Regions from separate parts of the Thalassotalea sp. SU-HH00458 genome, predicted to be linked through region 4. Evidence: predicted binding sites of a transcription regulator. Region 4 holds the regulator's gene; each other region holds the start of a gene.
What was found. Region 4 encodes FNR, which switches genes on or off when oxygen is low (the NO sensors DNR and NnrR bind a similar motif). Its sites were predicted from a motif close to TTGATCTAGATCAA; they were not measured.
Positions count from the first base shown of each region.

Region 1: ABXH06_RS07470 (GbsR/MarR family transcriptional regulator) is a predicted target of FNR. The motif match lies at 1,231-1,244, and genes of this name have one in related genera.
Region 2: ccoN (cytochrome-c oxidase, cbb3-type subunit I) is a predicted target of FNR. The motif match lies at 1,097-1,110, and genes of this name have one in related genera.
Region 3: ABXH06_RS09035 (TraR/DksA family transcriptional regulator) is a predicted target of FNR. The motif match lies at 1,062-1,075, and genes of this name have one in related genera.

Region 1 covers NZ_BAABWW010000004.1:97,137-99,348, reverse strand. Annotated here, with positions in the region: gene ABXH06_RS07475 (cytochrome ubiquinol oxidase subunit I) at 1-601, opposite strand, end outside; gene ABXH06_RS07470 (GbsR/MarR family transcriptional regulator) at 617-1,159, opposite strand; gene ABXH06_RS07465 (class 1 fructose-bisphosphatase) at 1,398-2,212, opposite strand, start outside.
Region 2 covers NZ_BAABWW010000003.1:113,575-115,786, reverse strand. Annotated here, with positions in the region: gene ccoN (cytochrome-c oxidase, cbb3-type subunit I) at 1-937, opposite strand, end outside; gene ABXH06_RS05775 (hypothetical protein) at 1,335-1,781, shown strand; gene ABXH06_RS05770 (LysE family translocator) at 1,878-2,212, opposite strand, start outside.
Region 3 covers NZ_BAABWW010000005.1:47,449-49,660, forward strand. Annotated here, with positions in the region: gene ABXH06_RS09030 (HP1242/YdcH family protein) at 434-685, opposite strand; gene ABXH06_RS09035 (TraR/DksA family transcriptional regulator) at 695-1,006, opposite strand; gene ABXH06_RS09040 (S9 family peptidase) at 1,256-2,212, opposite strand, start outside.
Region 4 covers NZ_BAABWW010000013.1:28,049-30,260, reverse strand. Annotated here, with positions in the region: gene uspE (universal stress protein UspE) at 1-369, opposite strand, end outside; gene fnr (fumarate/nitrate reduction transcriptional regulator Fnr) at 560-1,279, opposite strand; gene ABXH06_RS16720 (sulfite exporter TauE/SafE family protein) at 1,324-1,989, opposite strand; gene ABXH06_RS16715 (M14 family metallopeptidase) at 2,063-2,212, opposite strand, start outside.

The DNA.
Region 1 (2,212 bases), on a different contig from region 4:
CAGTAAGTCCCGAAGCTAAAAGCATATGCGTAACTCGGTAAGGCATAGAGGGATTAAATATAACTTCTAGCCAACTGGTAACATAAGCAACGCCGTCAATCATTTCATAACCCTGTGGGGTTTGCATCCATGAGTCAAGTGCGAGAATCCAAAAGGCTGACATCGTCGTGCCAATAGCAACAAGTAACGTGGCAAACGTATGAACACGCGCAGACACTCGTTCACTCCCAAATAACATGATGGATAAAAACGAAGCTTCTAAAAAGAAAGCCGTTAATACTTCATAACCGAGTAATGGTCCTGCAATATTGCCAACCGTTTCCATGTAACCTGGCCAATTTGTGCCAAATTGAAACGACATTGTGATACCGGTAACCACACCAATGGCAAACGTTAGCGCAAAAATACGGACCCAAAAACGATAAATACGTTGCCATGTTTCATCTTGAGTTTGGTTATAACGTACTTTAAAAAATAACAACATCCAACATAAGGCTATGTTGATAGTCGGGAAAAGAATATGAAAACTAATATTTAATGCAAACTGAATGCGTGACAGCATAAAGCTTAATTCATTTGGATCCGCAGCAACATCTAACATGGCGGTAGCACTCCGTTATTTACTTAAAAATCTTTCTTTGGCATCTAAAATTTTACCAACCCCTGAGCCCAGCTTAAGTAGCGTGGATAATTTATCTGAAGACATGTTTTGCAGCTCTGTGCTCCAAATTGTGACCATTTCCATTAAGTCATGCATGTCTTGTACACGTTGTTGAGTGTACTTATCTGCTTCGTTGGCGGGATCTTGTAACAGCGCATCCCTGAAGGTTGATAACGTTGGGTCTAATTCGCGCTTCCTTCTTTCAATAATTAAGGTGCGTGCTATTTCCCAAATATCTTTTGGTGCTGAAAAATACTCTTTGCGATCGCCTGGAATGTGCTGCAGCTTAATTAAATTCCAAGATTTTAATTCTTTAATTCCCATGCTGACATTAGAGCGAGAAATTAATAACGCATCGCTAATTTGATCTGCATTTAGTGGTTGCTCTGTTAATACAATTAATGCATACATTTGACCTAAAGTGCGATTTAGTCCCCAGCGAGAACCCATTTCACCAAAATGAGAAATAAGTGATTGTTGCATTGGTGTGACGGTCATAAGCTATCTCCCAAAAATAATTTTTAGTTATTTTTGAATTTTCAGTAATTTCTGAAAATTGTAAACCTTTATTGATTTATGTCAATTAAATAACGTTTTTTTTAACAGAATATCGATAGTTTTGCTGACACTTTAAGAAAAATTAGCCGAGCAGTTTTTAGATTTTTTGAAAGAGAGTAGTGAACTAAACCTGTCTGCATCATAAGTTAGCAAGTGCAGACAGGTTTATTTAAAAAATTTATTGGTAATAAGCTAAACAGGCTTCAACTTCATTTTTAGAGCCCATGATAACTTCTACGCGTTGATGAATACTTTCGGGTTCAATATCCATAATGCGTTGTTTCGAAGTCATAGCTAAACCACCCGCTTGTTCAATAAGGTAACTCATTGGGTTCGCTTCATACATTAACCGTAATTTATACGGTTGCTCTGGATTTTTACTGTCGGCAGGGTAGGTAAATATCCCACCTCGTTGCAATACTCGATGAATATCCCCCACCATTGCTGCTATCCAGCGCATGTTAAAGTTTTTGCCGCGCGGCCCAGTATCTCCGGCTAATAAATCATTAATGTAATTTTGCATAGGGGCTTGCCAAAAACGTTGATTAGACATATTCACAGCAAACTCTTTGGTGTCTTGTGGCACTTGCACATTGCGTTCAACTAGTAAGAAACCGCCATGGGTTCTGTCTAACACATAAAAATGCGTGCCTTTACCTGTTGTCATGACTAACATGGTTGACGGACCGTATAGTACATAACCGGCACACACTTGTTTATGACCTGCTTGTTTAAATTGCTCTGGATCATCAGCAGCCATGCCTGGAATTGCTTCATGAATTGAGAAAATAGTCCCAATTAATGAATTAATATCGATGTTTGAACTACCATCTAATGGATCAAATGAAACGAGAAACTTACCATCTTCATCACCGGCAACTGAATTATCTTCTTCTTCAGAAGATATTGCTTTAACAAATCCAGACTCCAACAATATATCTTTAATTAATTCATTGGCGACAACGTCAAGTTTTTTTTGTACTTCGCCTTGAA
Region 2 (2,212 bases), on a different contig from region 4:
CGATTAAAAAGCGAAGAATAGGGTCGTGACGAAGCTTATGCCATGCACCTGACAACGTCATAATACCGTTGATCATACCACCCCAAGATGGAAGGAATAATACAATAGACATTACCATACCAACTGATTGAGCCCAATCTGGTAACGCTGTGTAATGAAGGTGATGAGGTCCAGCCCATATATATAATGAAACTAATGCCCAAAAATGCACAATAGATAAACGATACGAATAAACAGGGCGCTCGGCTTGTTTAGGAACAAAGTAGTACATCATCCCCAAGAAACCAGCTGTTAATAAGAATCCAACGGCATTATGGCCATACCACCATTGCATCATGGCATCGATAGCACCTGAATATATTGAATAAGACTTCATCATAGAAACAGGGATGACCATACTGTTACCAATATGTAATACTGCAACCGTTAATATGAAGCCACCAAAAAACCAGTTTGCCACATAAATATGGGAAGTCTTACGATTTAGTAGGGTGCCGAAAAATACAATGGCATAACTCACCCATACGACGGCAATTAAAATATCAATTGGCCATTCTAATTCAGCATATTCTTTACTACTGGTATAACCTAAAGGCAAAGTGATAATGGCCAATAAAATGACTGCCTGCCATCCCCAGAAGGTGAATGACGCAAGCTTGCCACCAAACAACGTTGTTTTACAAGTACGCTGTACAACATAATATGAGGTAGCAAATAAGGCACTTGTACCAAAAGCAAAAATTACTGCGTTAGTATGAAGTGGGCGAAGTCGGGAGTAGGTTAACCATGGTGTTTCAAAATTTAATGCTGGCCAAATTAATTGAGCGGCAATAAGGACACCGACAAGCGTACCAACGAATCCCCAAATAACTGTCATGACGGTAAATTGTTTTACTACATCAAAGTTATATGACGGCTGATCAAGCGTTGTTGTCATTTTTATTGTTCCGTTAACAAAGTTAGTTTTACTATATGTTGAAAAATAAGTAATGAAAGATTTCAGCTTATATATTTCTCAATAGTTTTCGTGAGTATGATATAAATCACATTTTTTGAGCGTAACGTATTATATCACGTGTAATTTTACCTTTTGGAGTTGATTTAGATCAATGAAAAAATATGATTTAAATCAATAAAAAGGATTTACCTTTGATTAAATTTTATGATAAATACACGATCGTTTAATTATTGAACTAAAAACAAAATAATTATAAAAAACTGTAGACTAGATATTAGTGTTAAGCTAGATGAAAGTTTAATTTTGATATGTAAAAATACCATTAGCTGTATTTACGAATGTTTAAATACAAACTTTTATCACTTGGTGTTTTCATATGTCTAAATCCACGCAAGGATTATTTTTCGTTTTAATCTTCCTTTTAATGGGCTGTTTTCCTAAAAAACAGTCGGTAAATTATATTGCTCCCCAATGTTTATCAAGCCAAAGTCAATGTCACGTTTATATTGAGCAAACTAGGTTTGATGTGTTATTCAATGTTGCAAGGGTCACTCCGGAACAAACATTTAATATAATTGTTAAAGCTAAATTACTTGAAGATAAATTTCTCGTTAACGGTTTTTTAGAAGGAAAAGAAATGTATATGGGGAAAATCCCGTTATTTTTTGAAAAAGATGGTCAAGGGAATTTTGTCGCATCGACCATGTTAGGTAGCTGTGCCGAAAAAGAAATGATTTGGCGTATGTGGCTAACCATTTCAGAGCAAGATAATCCTGATAAAGCGCAACAAGTATTTATCGACTTTACCAGTTATCGAGCTTAGTTGTTTTGTTTTACTCGTTTGATTTAACGCCTTGAAATTTACGTGGCGTGATATTTTAAAATATTAAACGAATTCATTTCAGTGAACAGTTCACACTTAACTTAAAACTAACCATATTGCCACTGCGATCATTAAACTTCCTGAGATTTTATTGAGTATTTTAACATTATCTTCTTGTATTAATATTCGAGCGATAGACCTACCTCCAGTTGCATATATCATCATGCAAATAAATTCTGATACAATAATTATTGCAACTAAAACAGTTAGTTGTAATGGTAACGCGTAATTGTTGTTAATAAATGGCGGTAGTAATGAAACCATAAATGCCCATCCTTTAGGGTTGGCAATTGCCGTGATAAAGCCTTGATTGAATAAATGTTTCTTATTCACCGGTAAGGTATTTGTTACGGGTTCTGCTAAAGCAAGTT
Region 3 (2,212 bases), on a different contig from region 4:
GATTTAACAAATTTTAAACAAAAAATTAACAAAAAATAAACAGAGTAGTTTGCAACATATCTTTACACTTATTTTTAAGTATCTGTTTTATATGTAAGAAAAAACTTAACTAATGTACAAAATACGACCTGTTGCTAAATGAAGAGCTTTCTACTGATTATAAATACCTAAAAGTTTAATCAGGATTGGAATATTTATGTTTGTAACCATTATCCAACTGTCAGGATTTTTAAATCAAAAAGCACCGGTAAAATGGTTGATATTCACCGTTCATTAATTTTTTGAAAGCTGTGAATAAAAATAGAGGATATTGACTCTTATCTTCGAAGAGAAATATTAATTGTTGGTCGAGTTTATATTCAAATAAAGGTGAAAAATTGATAGTTAAATGGCTAACTGAGTACGTTAGCCAAATTGATAGGTAGAAAGGTTGTTAAGCGGCTGTTTGCGCTTTTTTTAATATAACAAAAAGCTGATCTTTTAATTTGAGCCTTTGCTTTTTTTGTGTCTCTAAATATTCATCTGAAGTGTTTTCAACACCTTGCTCGATACGATGCACTTCATGATCAAGTTCATGATATTCTTTAAATAGGCGAGAAAAGTGAGCGTCGGATATTTTTAATGCTCTAATTTCATCATTAAATTCTGGAAATTCGTGGTGTAAATCATGTTTTTCTACAGTCATGTTAATATCCTATTTAGCACATTTAATACAGGTAGTGGTGTAAGGTAATGCCTTCAAACGCTCAGGGTTTATGTCATCATCACATGATTCACAAATACCATAGTGTCCTTGTTGGAGCTTTGAAATGGCATTCTTTACCAATGATAACTCTGTTTTAGCTTCCTGAAGAATTTCGTCTAACACCTCATCATTTTCACTTTCAGTGGTTTGTTCGGAGAAATCGGCAGAGCGACCTTTTTTAAAGTCAGCTTCGATTGCCGCGACACGCTTTGTGAGTTCAACTTGTTTATCTTTTAAGGTATTTATCAGTTGCTCGGACATCTGTAATCTCCTGTTGATTTCTACCTTCATTATAAATGCTACTGAAGCTAGATTATTGATCTAAAGCAAAGTTAAGCAGCAAAGGCAATTTTTTACAAAATTAGTTTTACTAAGTGATGAGCTCAAAAGATAGGTTGAAGCGCTAAATTACTGACAAAAAAAGGGCACTAAGTACTATTAACTTTGCGCCCTTTAATTATTTTGCAGTGATTTTTATTAGATAATTATTTTCAACATTGATTGTAAACGTTATTTTTTAAGCGTCTTAAACGTGAATTCTTTTGGTGGCTGAGCTCCCATTAAGTGCTCAACAAAATAATCCCAACGTTTACGCATCATAAAGGGTTCACGAGCAAAACCATGGCCGCGATTAGGTAGCATAATCATGTCGAAATCTTTATTTGCTTCAATTAACGCATTGACAACTTCTAATGTATTATTGGGGTGGACATTGGTGTCGGTTGTGCCATGGGCAATAAGCAATTTACCTTTCAAATTCTTCGCGATTAATTGATTCGCTTGGCTGTCATAATTACTTTCACCCCTTTCGTTTTCAGTGACTAAACCATGAAATTTTTCACCCCATTCATCGGCATAATTTCGATTGTCGTGATTACCTGCTTGTGACACCGCTACACGATAAAAATCAGGGTAAAGTAATAAGGCTCGGGTAGAGGCAAAACCTCCGCCAGAATGCCCCCAAATACCGACATTTGAATCATCTATCCAGGTGTACTGTTGTGCTAATTGTTTTATCGCGGCAACTTGATCAGGAATGCCACTGTCGCCCATATTACCGTAATAAAATTCATGGAAACTTTTCGATCGTCCCGGTGTTCCTAAGGCATCAATTTCTATCACAATAAAACCTAATTCGGCAATGGCTTGATTGTCTCCTCTCGCTTCTCTGAAATGACGGCCGCGGATACTGCCTACCTGAGGCCCAGGATATAAATAATTGACGACAGGATAAGATTTATTTGCGTCGAAGTTTGATGGTTTATACATTAAACCGTGCAGATCATGCAGACCATTTCGGTCTTTAACTATAAAGGGGGTGGGCGCTTGCCAGCCGGTTTGTAATAATTTGGCAATATCCATAGTTTCAATCGCAAAACTTTGACCATTTTCAGTGCTGCGTATATAACTCTGCTCTGCTTGGTTGTACGTTGAAATACGATCGAGAAAATATTGTCCATTGTCGGC
Region 4 (2,212 bases):
TTTTAATTTATCGTGCTGATGTGTTCCTTTAATGACTATGTCATAGCCATTATTTAATACTTCTTCAATAATGGGTTCAAAAGGTCTATTGTGCCAAATTACTTTAGTATCTATTGCAATATTATCGTGCGGTAAAACGTTAATTAACTCATTCAACCATTGAATACGATCATTAATTAATGAGTTGCGCATAGCTTCACGCTCATCGTTTGACAGCATGGTAGTCATCTCATAAGAAAAATCATATATCGAAAGGAAAGCTGTGATGGTGGCCTGAGTTTGTTTGGCTAATTCAATTGCTCTTTTTAAGGCTTTTTGATCTTCAGTGGTTGGATCTATGATTGCTAATATTTGATGATACTTTTCCATATTCGCTCCAGAATAACTCATGTTAATGATTTACTATCAGTATAGTTATATTCTTATATAACACATAGTTGAAGATTGTTTTAAATCAATAAATTGGTCGTTTTGAAGGAAAAGTTAAGCAAGCAAATACTTTGCAGATGTTTGAGATATATTTACGCAAGGCAAAAGTATGTGGGAGAGTGATGTGCTGCTATAGCGCAGCACAATCTTCAAGCTTATCGCTGTCTAAAATTGTAATAAGCTTGCCATCAACTTTAATTAAGTCATTTTTATTGAATCGATTTAATAACCGACTAATTGTTTCAACCGTTAAGCCGATATAATTGCCAATATCACTGCGAGTCATCGTCAACCTGAACTCAGTGGCTGATAATCCCCTAGCGTGATAACGGGCGCTTAAGGCACATAAAAATGTAGCAAGACGCTGCTCAGCATTCTTACGGTTCAATAAAGTTAACATTTCTTGATCATTTTTAATTTCAGAGCTCATCATACGAAGGATTTGCTTTTTAAGCTTTGGCATATGATTAGATAAATTATCTAAGGTATTATAGGGGATTTCACAAACCATTGAAGTTTCTAATGCTTTTGCAAAACTCGGATGTTCAGACTCTGCTATGGCATCAAACCCTAATAAATCTCCTGCTAAATGGAAGCCGGTAATTTGTTCTTCACCACTTTCGTTTACCGTAAACGTTTTGAAAGTGCCAGAGCGTATAGCGTATAAGGACTGCATAGTTTGACCATCTTGAAAAAGCTGCTCACCTTTATGGATAGGGCGTTTCCGGTCAATGATTTCATCAAGGGTTTCTAACTCTTTTTCATCAAGAGAATACGGTAGACAAAGTTCACTGATGCTACAATTTTGGCAATGAATATGTTGTTGTGATGCGCTTTGATTCTTGTACATATTTTCCTTAACATCTAAGTTAATTATCCACTTCGAGTATGGTATTAGAACATTTGTGTATATGCAAATTTTAGCGTCAAGATACCATAACTTATTAGTAATAACGCCATAGTTTTTCTAAAATAATTATTTTGCATTAATAGCTTTATAAAAGTAAAACCAAATGAAACCGTCAATAACGCAGGTAAAGTACCAAGCCCAAAAAACATCATGATCAAACCTCCTTTTATTGCGTTGCCGCTGGCTAAAGACCAGGTTAATGTTGAATAAACTAAACCACATGGTAACCAACCCCATAAGGTACCTAAAAGGAAAGATTTCTTTACACTCTTTATCGGAATTATCTTTTTACTTAAAGGCGATAAGTGTTGCCAAAGGTGTTTACCAATTACTTCAACTTTTGATATCCATAATAACCATTGACCAATGTATAATCCGAGCAAGATTAAAAAAATACCGGCAATAATTTTTAAAGTGACAATAGGAAATCCTAAGTGTTTAATTGCGAGTGAGCCGGTTAAACCTGCGATAGCACCTATCAAAGAATAAGAAAATATTCGCCCTACGTTATAGCTTAATATAAAGGGGGTTTTGTTTATTTGTTGCGGTAGTGCAGACGTAAGCATGGTGGTAATGCCTCCACACATCGCAATACAATGTCCACCACCTAATAAACCGATGACGAAGGCTGATAGAAAATCTAATTCCATACAAAGACAATATCTTTTACTGACAATCTTGGCAGGAGGTTAACATTATTCATCACAGGTAAAAAACAATTTATCACTTTTCAAAGGTTCCTAAAGAATGTTTAACGACATAAAATAAACAATCATTTTTGGCGATAAACTCGTTTGTTGTAGCTTTAAATATTCTCAAATGAGTTGCACAGACTAATTGATTGTCTCGTAAAGTGAAAAATTCGTCGATAAC